Oharaeibacter diazotrophicus: one gene and its partner. The protein of the gene in region 1 interacts with the protein of each later gene in a pairwise test. Links are inferred from orthologs where the notes say so. Each region holds a gene or a part of one and is shown on either strand. Other genes may lie near its edges.

Region 1 (8,421 bases):
AGGAGGAGCTCGAGGTCGAGCGCATCCTCGGCTTCCAGGTGCCGACCCGCCAGGAGATGGCGGAAATCGAGGAGTCCGCCCGGCTCTACACCGAGGGCGGCGCCCTCGTCATGACCGCCGTCGTGCTCGACGGCGTCGCCGAGGGGCGCCCGAAGCGCACCGAGGTAACCTTCCTGCTCACCCGCGAGCGGCTGGTCACGGTGCGCTATTCCAACCCGATGCCGTTCCGCACCTTCGACGCGCGGGTCGCCAAGCAACCCGAGGACAACGGCAGCGCCCAGGCGGTGTTCGTTTCGCTGTTGGAGAGCTTCGTCGAGCGCATCGCCGACGTGCTGGAGATCGTCGCCGGCGACCTCAACCGCATCGCCGACACCGTCTTCTACGAGGAGGAGGACGCCGCCGACGGCACGCCCGGCGCGAAGACCGACCTCCAGGCCCTGATCCGCCTGCTCGGCCGCAAGAACAGCATGCTCGCCGTGCTGCGCGAGAGCCTGCTCTCCTTCGGTCGCATCGTGCCCTTCGTGCGCCAGGGCGCGTCCGAGTGGGTCAAGAACGGCCCGTCCGTGCGCCTCAAGGCGGTGGAGCGCGACATCAAGTCGCTCGCCGCCTTCGAGACCCAGCTCGAGCAGCAGATCTCGTTCCTGCACGAGGCGACCCTCGGCCTGATCAACATCGAGCAGAACGCCATCATCAAGGTGTTCTCGATCGCGGCCGTGCTGTTCCTGCCGCCGACCCTGGTCGGCACCGTCTACGGCATGAACTTCAACTTCATGCCCGAGCTGTCCTGGAAGTTCGGCTATCCCTTCGCCATCGCCACCATGGTGCTGTCGGCCTTCGTGCCCTACTGGTGGTTCAAGCGCCGCGGCTGGCTCTGAGGCCCGCCTTCCCCTGAGAAAGGCCGCCCCCGAACGGGCGGTGACGGCGCCGTGCCGGCCGGGTAGGCTGCGCCCGGTTCCGATCCAGGGGGAAGCCGCCAGCCCATGTTCCGCGCGCTCGTCATCGCCGCCGCCGTCGGTCTCTCGACGCTCCCGGCCCTCGCCAACGATTCGATGGCCGAGCTCCGCCCGGGCGGGCTGATCTTCGTCCAGACCGGCGACGTCGCCATGGTTTCGGAGGATCTGGCGATCTCCACCAACGACGTCCGGGTCGACTACGTCTTCCGCAACGAGACCGACAAGGACGTCAGCACGGTCGTCGCCTTCCCGATGCCGGATCTCGACGCCTCGCCCTTCTCGCCGGTGGCGGTGCCGGACACCGAGAGCGACAACTTCCTCGACTTCTCCGTCGCCGTCGACGGCAAGCTGGTCGAGCCGAAGCTGCAGATGCGCGCCGTCGTCGCCGGTATCGACGTCACCGACGACCTCGTCGGCCACGGCGTGCCGCTGATGCCCTTCTCCGACAAGGCGATGGCCGCCACCGACGCGCTGCCGCGCGAGGTCCAGGAGGACATGGCCCGCCGCGGCATCCTGCTGCGCGACGAGTACGACCAGGGCAACGGCCCCGAGACCCACTTCGTGCCCTATTGGACGCTGCGCGCCACCTACTGGTGGGAGATGACCTTCCCGGCCGGACGCGAGGTCCGCGTCCAGCACCGCTACAAGCCGAGCGTCGGCGGCACCGTCGGCCTGACCTTCCTCGAGGAAGGCAAGATGAAGGGCGAGCAATACGATCTCTACCGCGAGCGCTACTGCTTCGACGCCGGCTTCGAGAAGGCGGTCCTGAAGACGGTGCCCGCCGACAATCCCTACGGCGCGCCCTATTTCGAGCAGCGCCTCGCCTACGTGCTGAAGACCGGCGGCAACTGGGCAGGCACCATCGGCAAGTTCCACCTGACGATCGACAAGGGCGACCCGAAGAACCTCGTCAGCTTCTGCGGCACCGGCGTGAAGAAGACCGGCCCGACCACCTTCGAGATCGAGGCGACCGACTTCTACCCGCGCCGCGACCTCGACATCCTGATCCTCGACTTCCAGGAGCCCCAGCCGCAGTGAGGCGGCCGCCGACGCGGACGGCGACCCTGGCGCGGCCGGCCCCGCCGGGTTAGTCAGGCCCGACCGCCGGCGCCCGCGCCGGCCATACGGACGAGCCCGACCCATGACGCTGACCATCCGCCCGGCGACCCCGGACGACGCCGAGACGATCGCCGCCTTCGTACGGGCCCTCGCCGCCTACGAGAAGCTCGCCGACGAGGCGCGCGCGACCGGCGCCGACTTCGCCGCCGCCCTGTTCTGCGAGGCGCCGAAGGTATTCTGCGACATCGCCGACGTCGACGGCCGCCCGGCCGGCATGGCGCTCTGGTTCTATTCCTTCTCCACCTTCGCCGGCCGCCACGGCCTCTACCTCGAGGACCTGTTCGTGCTGCCCGAGCACCGCGGCGCCGGCGTCGGCAAGGCGCTGCTGGCGCGGCTGGCGAAGCGCTGCGTCGACGAGGGCCTGCCGCGCTTCGAGTGGGAGGTGCTCGACTGGAACCGCCCGGCCATCGACTTCTACGAGGCCAAGGGCGCCGTGCTGATGCGCGGCTGGGAACAGGTGCGGCTGTCCGGCGAGGCGCTCCGCCGGCTCGCGGAGGAGGCGCCGTGACCGCGCCGAAGATGACCATCGTGGTCGCTCTCGGCGAGAACGGCGTGATCGGCCGCGACGGCGATATGCCCTGGCAGCTGCCGAGCGACCTCCGGCGCTTCAAGGCGATCACCCTCGGCAAGCCGGTGGTGATGGGCCGGCGCACGCTCGAATCGATCGGCCGCCCCCTGCCCGGCCGCGACAACCTGATCGTCTCGCGCGATCCGGACTACCGCCCGGACGGCGTCACGGTGTTCGCCGACCTCGACGCCGCCGTCGCGGCGGCCCGGCGCATCGCCACCGACAAGGGCCTCGACGAGTTCGTCGTCGGGGGCGGCGGCACGCTCTACGCCGCCCTGATCGGCCGCGCCGACCGCCTGCGCGTCACCCGCGTCGCGGCGAGCCCGGACGGCGACACCCGCTTCCCGGCGATCGATCCGGCCGACTGGGACCTCGTCCACGAGGAGCCGATGCCGCGCGGCGAGCGCGACAGCACCGACGCGCTCTGGCAGGACTACGAGCGCCGCGCGCCGAAAGCGGCGGATCGGTGACCGCCCGCGGTTGACTTCGCCCCGGCCGAGCCCCACCTGACGGCGGCGCGCCCGACGCCTTGGAAGCGTTACCCATGCCGCCCGACGGCCGGGAACGGCGGTTTCCAAGGCCGCGGCGACCCCGTATAAGCCGAGAGGCCACAGCGGGAATTCCCCACTCGACCGGAGGACCAGGACCTCATGCCTTGGAGCAACCAGAGCGGCGGCGGATGGAAGGGCGGCGGAAACGGGCCCTGGGGCCAGCCGCCGCGCGGCGGCGGCGGTGGCGGTGGCGGCAACAATCCCCCCGACCTCGAGGAACTGCTCCGGCGCAGCCAGGACAAGCTCCGGCGCCTGTTGCCCGGCGGCTCGCGCGGGCCGGGCGGCCCCGGCGGTCAGGGCGGCGCGCGTCTGTTCGCGCCGCTGGTGCTGGCCGTGGTCGGCGCCTTCTGGATCTACGAGTGCGTCTACGTCGTCCAGCCGGACGAGGTCGGCGTCGAACTGCGCTTCGGCGAGGTCAAGCCCGAAATCAACGAGCCGGGCATCCACTTCATGTTCTGGCCGATCGAATCGGTCGAGAAGCCGCCGCTGCGCAAGGAGAACCAGGAGAACATCGGTTCGGCCGCCCGCGCCACAAGCGACGGCTCGATCATGCTGTCCGGCGACCAGAACCTCGTCAACGTCGAGTTCTCGGTGCTCTGGCAGATCGACGACCCGATCAAGTACCTGTTCAACATCGCCGATCAGCAGAACCTCGTCCGCGTCGTCTCCGAATCGGCGATGCGCGAATACGTCGGCCGCACCCGTGCCGACGAGTTCCGCACCACCGGCCGCGACGCCGCCCAGGTCGCCGTCGCGCAGCTGATCCAGTCGACGCTGAACACCTATCAGGCCGGCGTGCGCGTCAAGGGCGTCAACGTCACCCGCGCCGACCCGCCGCGCGAGGTGTCCGACGCCTTCGGCGAGGTCCAGCGCGCCCAGCAGGACCAGGACAAGGTCAAGCAGGACGCCCAGGCCTACGCCAACAAGCGTCTCGGCGACGCCCGCGGCGAGGCGAGCCAGATCCGCGAGAACGCCATCGGTTACCGCGACCGCGTCATCGCCGAGGCAACCGGTGCGGCCCAGCGCTTCCGCGACGTCTACGAGCAGTACGCCAAGGCGCCGGAGGTGATCCGCAAGCGCATCTACCTCGAAACCATGGAAGGCGTGTTGTCCAAGTCCGACAAGGTCATCCTCGGCGAGAACGCCGGCAACGGCGTCGTGCCCTACCTGCCGCTGCCGGAGCTGCGCCGTGGCGCCGCGGCGGCCGCCGCCGCTCAGGGCACCACCACCGAAGGCGAGGTCCGCTGATGCGCCAGATCGCCCTGCCCTTCGTCCTGATCGTCGCCGCCGTCCTCGCGCTGATCGCCTATTCGGCGACCTTCGTCGTCACCGAGCGCGACCAGGCCATCCAGCTGCGCTTCGGCGAGATCCAGCGCGTCATCACCCGACCCGGCATCTACTTCAAGGTGCCGACCAACGTGGTCGACACCGTCCAGATCATCGACAAACGCCTGCAGACCCTCGAGCTCGACAACAACATCGTCCAGGTCAAGGACAGCCGTCAGTACGTCGTGGACGCCTTCACGACCTACCGCATCACCGATCCCCGCGCCTTCAGGGAATCGGTCGCCGGCAACCTGACCTTCGCCGAGGAGCGCCTCAAGACCCGCCTCGACGCCGCCCTCAAGCGCGTCTACGGCAACCGCACCTTCGACGCCGCCCTCTCCGACGCCCGCTCGGAGATGATGAAGGAGGTCAGCGACCTCGTCCGTCCGGAGGCGGCCACGCTCGGCATCGAGATCGTCGAGCTGCGCATCCGCCGCACCGAGCTGCCCGAGAACGTGCTCGACCGCACCTTCGACCGCATGCGCTCCGAACGCCTCGCCGAGGCCTCGGAACTGCGCGCGGAGGGCACCCAGGAGGCGCGCCGGATCACCGCCGAGGCGGACCGTCAGGCCACCGTGCTCGTCGCCGAGGCCAACCGCGACGCCGACATCCTGCACGGCGAGGGCGACGCGGAACGCAACCGCATCTTCGCCGACGCCTACACGCTCGACACCGAGTTCTTCGAGTTCTACCGCTCGATGCAGGCCTACGCGGACGCGCTCGGCACCGGTACCACCATGGTGCTGACGCCGGACACGGAGTTCTTCCGCTACTTCCGCGACAGCGGCAAGTCCGCGGTGCCTCCGGCGACCGTGCCGACCGCACCGTCGGTGGCGCCGCCGGCCGCGGCGGCCCCCGCCGCCCCGGCGCCCTGAGGCGCCGGCGGACCGAGGGCGACGCCATGACCGATTTCCTCGTCGCCCTCGGGCTGATGGCCGTGGTGGAAGGCGTGCTCTACGCCGCCGCCCCGGCCGCCATGAAACGGGCGCTGCGCCACGTCCTCGACATGCCCGACGCCACCATCCGGATCGGCGGGCTGGCGGCGATGGCGATCGGCGTCGCGCTGGTCTGGGCCGCGCGCGGCTGAGCACGACGGGAGCCTCGCGAATCCGACAAGGGATCGCCGCGGTGTCGCGGGGGGCTTTCCCCGCCGCCGCGGCGCCACACTTTCGTCCGCAGCGTGGTGTCGCTATTGCTTGAGCGACAGGGATCGACGGCTGCCCGGGCGAGGTCCGGCGGCCACCATTCGGAGGGTGCCGGCCCATGGCCATCGACGTCAAGAGAGCCTTTCTCGCCCGCGGCTTCGCCGTGGCGGTCGCCGCGGTGGTCGCGGTCGGCGGCCTCGCCGGGCCGCTGGCGCCTTCGCCGGCCTTCGCCCGCGGCCCGGAATCGGTCGCCGACCTCGCCGACGGCCTGATCGACGCCGTGGTCAACATCTCGACCTCGCAGAACGTCGCCGAGCAGCGCCAGGTGCCGGTGCCGCAGATGCCGGAGGGCTCGCCCTTCCAGGACTATTTCGACGAGTTCTTCGGCGACAAGAACGGCGGCGGCGAGGGTCGCGGCGGCGGCGAGCCGCGCAAGGTGCAGTCGCTCGGCTCGGGCTTCGTGATCGATTCCTCCGGCATCATCATCACCAACAACCACGTCATCGAGGACGCCGACGAGATCGTCGCCAACTTCAACGACGGCTCCAAGCTGAAGGCCGAGATCGTCGGCCGCGACCTGAAGACCGACCTCGCGGTGCTGCGCGTCAAGCCGGACAAGCCGCTGAAGGCGGTCAAGTTCGGCGATTCGATGCACCTGCGCGTCGGCGACTGGGTGATGGCGATCGGCAACCCGTTCGGCCTCGGCGGCACCGTCACCGTCGGCATCGTCTCGGCCCGCAACCGCGACATCAACTCCGGGCCCTACGACAACTTCATCCAGACCGACGCCGCCATCAACCGCGGCAACTCCGGCGGTCCGCTGTTCAACATGGACGGCGACGTCGTCGGCATCAACACGGCGATCATCTCGCCGTCGGGCGGCTCGATCGGCATCGGCTTCGCGATCCCCTCCGAGATCGCCGCCGGCGTCGTCGACCAGCTGCGCAACTTCGGCGAGACCCGCCGTGGCTGGCTCGGTGTCAACATCCAGCAGGTCACCGACGACCTCGCCGAGAGCCTCGGCCTCGACCGCGCCAAGGGCGCGCTCGTCGCCGGCGTCACCGAGGGCGGCCCCGCCGCCGCGGCCAAGATCGAGCCGGGCGACGTCATCGTCTCCTTCGACGGCAAGCCGATCCACGAGATGCGCGAGCTGCCGCGCCTCGTCGCCAACACCCCCGTCGGCAAGGCGGTCGACGTCACCGTCGTCCGCAAGGGCAAGGAGGAGAAGCTCTCCGTCACCCTCGGCAGGCTCGAGGAGGGCGAGAAGCTCGCCGCCGCCGCCGGCGACCAGGGTGCCGCCGAACCGGCGCCGGTGAAGGTGCCCGAGAAGGTGCTCGGCCTCACCCTCGGCGCCCTCGACGACGACGCCAAGGCCAAGTTCAAGATCGGCGCCGACGTCAAGGGCGTCGTCGTCACCGACGTCGAGAGCGGCAGCCCCGCCGCCGACAAACGCATCCAGGCCGGCGACACCATCGTCGAAGTGGCCCAGGAGCCGGTCTCCAAGCCCGAGGACGTCGCCGCCGCGGTGAAGAAGCTGAAGGACCAGGACCGCAAGTCCGCCCTCCTCCTCCTCGCCAACCCCGCCGGCGAACTCCGCTTCGTCGCGGTCAAGATCGACTGACGGGACGGCCTCCCACCCTCCTCCTCGCGGGGGAGGGCCAGGTCACGGCTCGCGCCGGTGCGACCTCCTACCCTCCCCCTCGTGGGGAGGGTCGGCGGCCGAAGGCCGGCGGGGTGGGGTCGCGCCCGCGCTTTCGGCGAACCTCTCTCCCCGCCGAAGAGAGCGCTTCCCACGACCCGACGCGCCACCCCACCCCGGCCCTTCGGGCCGACCCTCCCCACGAGGGGGAGGGTAATTCCCCTGTCCGCGACGGTGCGACCTCCTACCCTCCCCCTCGTGGGGAAGGCAAAATCCCTGCACGAGGCGGCGCGACCTCCTACCCTCCCCCTCGTGGGGAAGGCAAAATCCCGGTCCGCAGCGGTGCTACCTCCTACCCTCCCCCTCGTGGGGGTGAGGCGAAGCCGAACGCCGAGGAGGCACGTGACTCCGAGGCAGGCCGGTCGACGGCCGAAGGCCGGCGGTGTGGGGTGGTGCCGACGCCTTTCGCCGAACCTCCTTCGCCGCCGAAGAGCGCGCTTCCCCCAACCCGCCGCGCCACCCTACCCCGGCGCTCCGCGCCGACCCTCCCCACGAGAGGGAAGGTAAAAATCCCCGCCGGCGTCGGCCTTCGCGCCTCAGCCCGACGGCGACCTCGCCCGCTCTCAGCCCGACGGCGGCCTCGCCCGCCCTCAGCCCGGCGGCGGCTGCACCGAGACGCCGGGGAGCGCGCCGGGATCCGGCGTCGCGGGTGCGGGCGTCGTCGCCGGGATCCGTTGCAGCCGCTGCTCGATCTGGCGGGTGAAGTCGTCGGGCGCCGCGGTGGCCCCGCCGCCCGCCCGGCGGCGCTCCGCCTCTGCGGCCTTGGCGGCGGCCTTCTCGGCCTCGGCGGCGAGGCGCGCTGCTTCTTCAGCCGCGGCCTTCTCCGCCTCGGCGCGCCGGCGCGCCTCCTCCTCGGCCCGGGCGCGCCGTTCGGCCGCCTCGCGGCCGCGCAGCACCGTACGGGTCAGAAGCTCGCGCTCCAGGATGTCGGCCTGCATCAGCAGCACGCGCTGGGTCTCGCGCTCGAAGCTGCGGATGCCGAGGAAGTTGGAGAAGGCGGCGACGTCGATCTTGCGCGTCGGCGCGTCGAGGGCCCCGCGGAACAGGATCTCGGCCTGCG
Region 2 (8,414 bases), 520 kb from region 1 along the record:
CCGCGTCGCCCACATCATCGCCGACGCGATCTACGAGCGCCTGACCGGCGAGAAGGGCTATTTCGACACCCGCGTCGTCTTCGTCGACGAGAGCGGCTCGAAGGGCGCCCGCGTCAAGCGCCTCGCGATCATGGACCAGGACGGCTTCAACGTCCGCTACCTCACCAACGGCAAGGACCTCGTGCTGACGCCGCGCTTCTCTCCGTCGAGCCAGGACATCACCTACATGTCCTTCGGCGCCGGCGACCCCAGGGTCTACCTGCTCAACATCGAGACCGGCCAGCGCGAGATCGTCGGCAACTTCCCGAACATGACCTTCTCGCCGCGCTTCTCGCCCGACGGCCAGCGCGTGGTGATGAGCCTCGAGCAGGACGGCAACGCCAACATCTACGCCATGGACCTGCGCTCGCGCACCACGACGCGCCTGACCGACGCGGCGGCGATCGACACCTCGCCGTCCTATTCGCCGGACGGCTCGCGGATCGTGTTCGAGTCCGACCGCGGCGGCAACCAGCAGCTCTACGTCATGGGCGCCGGCGGCGGCGGGGCGACGCGGATCTCCTTCGGCCAGGGCCGCTACTCGACCCCGGTGTGGAGCCCGCGCGGCGACCTGATCGCCTTCACCAAGCAGATGGGCGGCCGCTTCGCCATCGGCGTGATGAAGCCGGACGGCTCGGGCGAGCGCATCCTCACCGAGGGCTTCCACAACGAGGGCCCGACCTGGGCGCCGAACGGGCGCGTGTTGATGTTCTTCCGCGACACCGGCGGCGAGGGCGGCGGCCCGCAGCTCTGGTCGGTCGACCTGACCGGCCGCAACGAGCAGCGCATCCGCACCCCCGCCTTCGCGTCCGACCCGGCGTGGTCGCCGCTGCTCAACTGACCCTCTTCCGGTCGGGCGTCGCGGGGGATTTTCGCGGCGCCCGACCGGCCCGTCCACAACCAGGGCCGCCGGCCCCTGGACCTCGGCAGGGATCCGTTAACCACGTCCGGTGACGCAGGGTTAACCACGGTCCTTTACCAAGAACCCCAGGGACCGCCGGTCTTTCGTATCAGAGGTAACCGGGATGACCACTTACACCGCCTCCTTCGCCCGCCGCGGCGTGCTCGCCCTCTCGCTCGGCCTCGCCATGCTGGCGGCCGGCTGCGCCAAGAGCCCGAGCGAGCTCGACAGCCAGCTCGCCGGCCCGGGTGCGGGCGGTGCCGGCGCCGCCACGCCCGGCAGCGCCCAGGACTTCGTCGTCAACGTCGGCGACCGCATCTTCTTCGAGACCGACTCCTCGTCGGTGAACGCCCAGGCCCGCGTCACGCTCGACCGTCAGGCGCAGTGGCTGGCGATGTATCCGCGCTACACCGTCACCGTCGAGGGCCACGCCGACGAGCGCGGCACCCGCGAGTACAACCTCGCCCTCGGCGCCCGCCGCGCCAAGGCCGCCCACGACTACCTCGTCTCGCGCGGCGTCTCCCCGCAGCGCGTCAAGACGCTGTCCTACGGCAAGGAACGCCCGGTCGCGCTCTGCGACGCCGAGAACTGCTGGGCCCAGAACCGCCGCGCCGTCACGGTGCTGAACAACGCCGGCAGCTGACCGGCGCGCCGTCCCCTCCGTCGTCCGCGACGCCCCGGCCGAACCGCCCCCGGCCGGGGTCTTCGCGTTCGCGGCGGAGCGCGGGGGCCAAATTTCGGCCGAACTCCCGGCGTTCATGCTAAGGGAACGGGTGGCCGGGCGCAGCCGCGTCCGGTCGACGCCCACCTGAGCAGACAAGGCCCCATGATCGCCGAGACGACAGGACGCCTCCTCCGCACGACCCGCCGGCTCACCGCCGCCGCCGGCCTCCTCGTGCTCTCCGCCGGCGCGGCCGCCGCCGCCTTCGGCGCGGTGCCGATCCCGCCCGCCGACGTGCCGGGCGGCTCGGCCGCCGACGGCCGCATCGTGCTCGCCCAGTCCTCCGCCGACGTCGCGCAGCAGTCGATGCGCATCGACCGGCTCGAGGACCAGATGCGCCAGCTCAACGGCCGCATCGACGAGATGACCTACTCGCTCCAGCAGATCCAACAGCTGCTGCAGCGGATGCAGGAGGACAACGAGTTCCGCTTCCAGGAGCTCGAGAAGGGCGGCAAGCCGCGCAAGAAGTCCGAGGCACCGGCCGCGCCGGGCACCGGCGACTTCGCCGCCGCCGACCTCGGAACCGGGACGCCGCCTTCGGGCGACGTCCTCTCCACCGGTACCCCCGACGTGCCGGCCGACATCGCCGCCGGCTTCTCGATCGAGCCGCCGCTCGACGGCGGCGGCGCGCCCTCCGACGGCTCCGGCCAGGGCTGGGGCGCGCCCCCCGCCAACCTCGGCAACCTGCCGGCCGACGGCGGCTTCTCCGGCGGCGGCGGTGCGCCGCTCGACCTCTCCGCCATCGCCCGCGGCGACCTCGGGACATCCAGCCAGCCGCTGCCGCCCGCCGGCCTGCCCGGCGTGTCCGGGGCGACCGACCCCGCCCCCGGCCTGCCGCCGCCGGTGGCGAGCGCCCCGCTCGCCCCGCCGCCCGGCCTTGCGACGCCGCCGCCGTCCGACCAGAGCGAGGTCCGCGTCGCCTCGCTCGGCAACGGCCAGGAGGACGCCCGCGCCGCCTACGACCGCGCCTACGGCTACGTCGTCTCCGGCGACTACGCCACCGCCGAGGAGAGCCTGAAACGGTTCCTGGCCGACCACCCCAGGGACAAGCTCGCCGGCAACGCCCGCTTCTGGCTGGGCGAGACCTATTACGCCCGCGGCAACTACCGCGACGCCGCCGACGCGTTCCTGACCACCTACCGCGACTATCCGAAGAACCCGAAGGCGCCCGACAGCCTGTTGAAGCTCGGCCTGTCGCTGGAGGGCCTCGGCGAGACCGAGGCGGCCTGCGCGACCTATCGCGAGGTCGAGAAGAAGTTCCCCGGCGCCTCCGGGGCGCTGCTCGGCAAGGTCTCCGCGCAGAAGTCGAAGGCCGGCTGCTGACCATGTCCGCCGCTGCGCCGGACCGTCCGGTCGGCGACGACGAGGCGCGCGACCTCCTCGCCCCCCTCGAAGGTCTCGCCGCCGTCGGCGTGGCCGTTTCCGGCGGCCCCGATTCGACCGCCCTGCTCCTGATCGCAGACCGCTGGGCCCGCGCGACGTCCGCGCCGCCCGATCTCCACGTCCTCACCGTCGACCACGGCCTGCGCACCGCCGCCCGCGCCGAGGCCGAGGCCGTCGCCGCCCTCGCCGGCAGGCTCGGCCGGCCCGCCGAGATCCTCGTCTGGGACCACGCCGGCGCCCCGCCCGCCGCCGACCTCCAGGCCGCCGCCCGCGCCGCCCGTTACAGCCTGCTCGCCGACGCCGCCCGCCGCCGCGGCCTCGCCGCCGTGCTCCTCGCCCACACCCGCGACGACGTCGCGGAGACCTTCCTGATCCGCCTCGCCCGCGGCTCCGGCCTCGCCGGCCTCGCCGCCATGCGCCCGGAGCGGATCGTCGACGGCGTCCGCTTCCTGCGCCCGCTGCTCGCTGTGCCGAAGGCGCGCCTCGCCGCCACCGTCGCCGCCGCCGGGCTCGTCGCCGCCGACGATCCCTCGAACCGCGCCGACCGGTTCCTCAGGGCGCGGATCCGCGCCACCCTGCCGGCCCTCGCCGCGCTCGGGCTGACGCCGGAGCGCCTCGCCGCCACCGCGCACCGGCTCGCCCGCGCCGCGGCGGTCGTCGAGGCCGCGACCGCCGACCTCAGGGCGGGCGCCGTCACGGATCACGGCGGCGTCTTCGCCGTCGACGCCGTGGCCCTCGCCGCCGCGCCCGCCGAGGTCGGCCTGCGCCTGCTCTCCGATCTCGCCCGCGCCGTCCGTCCCGGTGACTACGGCCCGCGCGCCGCGCCGCTCGAGGCATGGCTGGACGCCTTCGCCGCCGGCGCCGCGCCGCGCCGCACCGTCGCCGGCGTCGTGCTCGACGCCCGCCGGCGCCGTGCGGTCTGGCTCTACGCCGAGGCCGGCCGCGCCGGCTTCCCGGTGCTCGCCCTCGACCGGCCCGGCCGCCACGTCTGGGACGGCCGCTTCGCCGTCGACGTCGCCGTCGCGCCGCCGCCGGGCGCGCGCGTCGTCGCCGGCCGCGACCTCGCCGCCCTGCCGCGCGCCGCCGCCGCCGGTCTGCCACGGCTCGACGGCTGGGACCCGCCGCCGGGTGCGGTCGTGCTCCGCCCGCTCGGCGCGGCGGGAACGAGCGCCGGCGACGAGGAATTAGTGATTTCGCGATAGTCTTTCGGGGGTATGGGCTGCCGCGCGTTGCGGCGGCCGGTCGCTTCGTGCCAGATCGGTACGGAACGCGACCGTCGTCGGGTTGGCAACGCTCGGCGGCGAACCTATGTTACCGGCTGTCGCGACGGGTCCGGTCCCACCGGCTCCGCCGCCCTTCCCACTGCCGCCCCCGGGCGACGCCAAGGTCGACGATGAACGCCAACTTCCGGAACTTCGCCCTGTGGGTCATCATTGGGCTGCTGCTGATCGCCCTGTTCCAGCTCTTCCAGAGCCCGGGGCAGCGTCAGGCGTCCAACGACATCGCCTTCTCGAAGTTCCTCCAGGAAGTCGAGCAGAAGAACGTCCGTGACGTCACGATCATGGACCAGACCATCGTCGGCAGCTACGGCAACGGTCAGACCTTCCAGACCTACGCCCCGCCCGGTGCCAACTACATCGACGCGCTGACGCGCAACGACGTCACCATCAAGGCCAAGCCCGCCACCGAAGGCTTCTCCCTGGTCGGAACGCTGATCTCCTGGCTGCCGATGCTGATCATCTTCGGCCTGTGGATCTTCTTCATGCGCCAGATGCAGGGCGGTGCCGGCGGCAAGGCGATGGGCTTCGGCAAGTCCAAGGCCAAGCTGCTGACCGAGGCCCACGGCCGCGTCACCTTCGAGGACGTCGCCGGCGTCGACGAGGCCAAGGAGGACTTGCAGGAGATCGTCGAGTTCCTGCGCGACCCGCAGAAGTTCCAGCGCCTCGGCGGCCGTATCCCGCGCGGCGTGCTGCTGGTCGGCCCCCCGGGCACCGGCAAGACGCTGATCGCGCGCGCCGTCGCCGGCGAGGCCAACGTGCCCTTCTTCACCATCTCCGGCTCGGACTTCGTCGAGATGTTCGTCGGCGTCGGCGCGTCCCGCGTCCGCGACATGTTCGAGCAGGCCAAGAAGAACGCCCCCTGCATCATCTTCATCGACGAGATCGACGCGGTCGGCCGCCACCGCGGCGCCGGCCTCGGCGGCGGCAACGACGAGCGCGAGCAGACGCTGAACCAGCTGCTCGTCGAGATGGACGGCTTCGAGGCCAACGAGGGCATCATCATCATCGCCGCCACCAACCGGCCGGACGTGCTCGACCCCGCGCTGATGCGCCCGGGCCGCTTCGACCGCCAGATCGTGGTGCCGAACCCCGACATCGTCGGCCGCGAGAAGATCCTGAAGGTCCACGTCCGCAAGGTGCCGCTCGCCCCCGACGTCGACCTGAAGACCCTCGCCCGCGGCACGCCCGGCTTCTCGGGCGCCGACCTGATGAACCTCGTCAACGAGGCCGCGCTGCTCGCCGCGCGCCGCTCCAAGCGGCTGGTGACGAACCAGGAATTCGACGACGCCAAGGACAAGATCATGATGGGCGCCGAGCGCCGCATGGTCATGACCGACGACGAGAAGCGCCTGACGGCCTATCACGAGGCCGGCCACGCCATCGTCGCGCTCAACATGCCGGCCTGCGACCCGATCCACAAGGCGACCATCATCCCGCGCGGCCGGGCGCTCGGCATGGTGCAGTACCTCCCCGAACGCGACCAGGTGTCGATCTCCTACGAGCAGCTGACCAGCCGGCTCGCCATGGCCATGGGCGGCCGCGTCGCCGAGGAGATCTTCTTCGGCGACCACAAGGTCACCTCGGGTGCCCAGTCGGACATCGAGCAGGCGACCCGGATCGCGCGGGCCATGGTGACCCGCTGGGGCTTTTCGCGCGAGCTCGGCACCGTCGCCTACGGCGAGAACCAGGAGGAGGTGTTCCTGGGTCACTCGGTGTCGCGCCAGCAGAACGTCTCCGGCGAGACGATGAAGAAGATCGACAGCGAGATCCGCCGCTTCGTCGAGGAGGGCTACCAGGAGGCCCGCCGCATCGTCACCGAGAAATACGACGACATGGACCGCCTCGCCAAGGCGCTGCTCGAATACGAGACGCTGACCGGCGACGAGATCAAGAACCTGCTCGCCGGCAAGCCGCCGATGCGCGACGCCTTCGACGAGCCGCCGCCGCCGCGCGCCTCGGCGGTGCCGAGCACCCGGCCGAAGCCGAAGGCCGGCGAGGAACCGGGCGGCCCCGGTCTCGAGCCGCAGCCGGGCTGAGTCGCGCGCCGCTTTCCGTCCGACGACCCGAGACCCCGCCGCGGCCCGCCGCCGGCGGGGTCTCCCGTTCGGGCGCCCCTGCCGACGGGGTGCCCGTTCCGGCGCCCCCGCCGAGATCCCCGCGTTTCCGGGGGTGGAGGCCGAAAAAAGTGGTCCGACGCCGAAAAAAATGAGGCGCGCCGGGCCAAAGCCTGATAACGGAATGCCACCGTCCCGCACTTGGGTTCCACACCGAAGCGCCGGCGACCTCGCCGATCGAGGCAGCCGGGCAGTCATGGGGTTTCATTTGCAAGTTCTCGTCCGCGACAACAACGTCGAACAGGCCCTCCGCGTCCTCAAGAAGAAGCTGCAGCGCGAGGGCATCTTCCGCGAGATGAAGCAGCGCCGCGCCTACGAGAAGCCGTCGGAGCGCAAGACCCGCGAGCACGCCGAGGCCGTCCGCCGCACCAAGAAGGCCGCCCGCAAGCTCGCCCAGCGCGAGGGCCTGATCCCGGCCCCGAAGAAGAAGGTCCGCGAGACCGGCCGTCGTCCGGCCGCTCCGGCCGCGGTGTCCGCCGAGGCGTGACGCCCTTCCCCGCGGCGCCGCCGCGGGACGCTCCTTCCGCGCCTTTCCGACGCCGGCGGTGACGCCGGCGTCGTCGTTTCCGGCGATCGCCCCGCGCGCGCCGCGGCCCGCGCGAAAAATCGCTTTCGCCACGGTCGGCCCCGCGCCACCCTTCGCGTCCTCGGGGGGACGAGGAGGGTCACCGGTGCTCTACGCCATTCTCTGCTACGATTCCGAAGACGTCGTCGGCTCCTGGACCAAGGAGGAGGACGACGCCGTGCTCGCCAAGCTCGTGGTGGTGCAGGAGCGCATCGCCGCCGAGGGCCGGCTCGGGCCGGTGGTCCGCCTGCTGCCGACCACGGCGGCGACCACGATCCGCAAGGGCCGCGAGCCGCTGGTGCTCGACGGCCCCTTCGCCGAGACCAAGGAACAGCTGCTCGGCTTCTACGTCGTCGAGTGCCGCGACCTCGACCACGCCATCGACACCGCCCGCGACTTCGCCCGCGCGTCGAGTTCCGCCGGCGCCTACGAGGTCCGGCCGATCTCGATCTTCCGCGGCGGGGAGCCGGCGTCGTGACCGACCCGGCCTTCGTGGACACCGCCCTGATCGGTGCCCGGCCGCAGGTGATGGCGGCGCTGCTGCGCTGGTTCCGCGACCTCGACACCGCCGAGGAAGCCTATCAGGAGGCCTGCCTGCGCGCGCTGTCGAGCTGGCCGCGCAACGGCCCGCCGCGCGACCCGGCGGCCTGGCTGATCTTCGTCGGCCGCAACGCCGGCGTCGACCGCGTCCGCCGCGTCGCCCGCGAGACGGCGCTGCCCGACGACGACGCCCTCGTCTCCGAGGTCGGCGACGCCGAGACCGCGCTCGCCGACCGCATCGACGCCGACGCCTATCGCGACGACGTGCTCAGGCTGATGTTCGTCTGCTGCCACCCTGCCCTGCCCGCGACCCAGCAGATCGCGCTGGCGCTGCGCGTCGTCGCCGGCCTGACCGTGCCGGAGATCGCCCGCGCCTTCCTGGTCGGCGAGAGCGCGATGGAGCAGCGCATCACCCGCGCCAAGGCCCGCATCGCCGGCGCCGACGTGCCCTTCGAGACGCCCGGCGCGGTCGAACGCGCCGAGCGCCTCGCCGCGGTCGCGGCCATGCTCTACCTGACCTTCAACGAGGGCTATTCGGCCGGTCCCGCCGAAACGTCGGTGCGCGCGCCGCTCGCCGACGAGGCGATCCGCCTGACGCGGCTGCTGCTGCGGCTGTTCCCGGCCGAGCCGGAGATCATGGGCCTGCTCGCCCTGATGCTGTTGACCTCGGCGCGCGCGCCGGCGCGTTTCTCGCCGGACGGCGCCGCGATCCCGCTCGACGCCCAGGACCGCTCGCTGTGGTCGCGCCGGCTGATCGAGGAGGGCGTCGCCCTCGCCGAGAAGGGCCTGCGCCACCGCCGCCCCGGACCCTACCTGATCCAGGCCGCGATCGCCGGCGTGCACGCCCGCGCGGCCACCGCCGCCGCCACCG

Evidence for each region.
Region 2: the proteins of hflC (region 1) and ftsH interact in binary tests that used the Escherichia coli proteins (3 or more experiments, as listed by UniProt). The link is inferred for Oharaeibacter diazotrophicus from one-to-one orthologs.

The regions. Positions count from the first base shown.
Region 1 is NZ_SNXY01000007.1:754,437-762,857, reverse strand. Bases 3,416-6,415 are described here. They hold hflC (protease modulator HflC), read left to right. Parts: upstream 3,416-4,438; coding sequence 4,439-5,392; downstream 5,393-6,415. Other genes in these bases: EDD54_RS12060 (DegQ family serine endoprotease), read left to right, coding at 5,781-6,415; EDD54_RS12065 (DUF2065 domain-containing protein), read left to right, coding at 5,419-5,604; hflK (FtsH protease activity modulator HflK), read left to right, coding at 3,416-4,439. Outside these bases: EDD54_RS12095 (magnesium transporter CorA family protein), read left to right, coding at 1-875; EDD54_RS12090 (DUF4424 domain-containing protein), read left to right, coding at 981-1,991; EDD54_RS12080 (dihydrofolate reductase), read left to right, coding at 2,577-3,110; more of hflK, read left to right, coding at 3,291-3,415; more of EDD54_RS12060, read left to right, coding at 6,416-7,283; EDD54_RS12055 (AsmA family protein), read right to left, coding at 7,952-8,421.
Region 2 is NZ_SNXY01000007.1:232,147-240,560, reverse strand. Bases 3,906-6,898 are described here. They hold ftsH (ATP-dependent zinc metalloprotease FtsH), read left to right. Parts: upstream 3,906-4,437; coding sequence 4,438-6,360; downstream 6,361-6,898. Other genes in these bases: rpsU (30S ribosomal protein S21), read left to right, coding at 6,647-6,898; tilS (tRNA lysidine(34) synthetase TilS), read left to right, coding at 3,906-4,246. In the rest of the region: Tol-Pal system beta propeller repeat protein TolB, read left to right, coding at 1-880; peptidoglycan-associated lipoprotein Pal, read left to right, coding at 1,128-1,583; tol-pal system protein YbgF, read left to right, coding at 1,767-2,984; more of tilS, read left to right, coding at 2,987-3,905; more of rpsU, read left to right, coding at 6,899-6,925; EDD54_RS09590 (YciI family protein), read left to right, coding at 7,110-7,481; EDD54_RS09585 (RNA polymerase sigma factor), read left to right, coding at 7,478-8,414. UniProt on the Escherichia coli protein: Acts as a processive, ATP-dependent zinc metallopeptidase for both cytoplasmic and membrane proteins. Plays a role in the quality control of integral membrane proteins.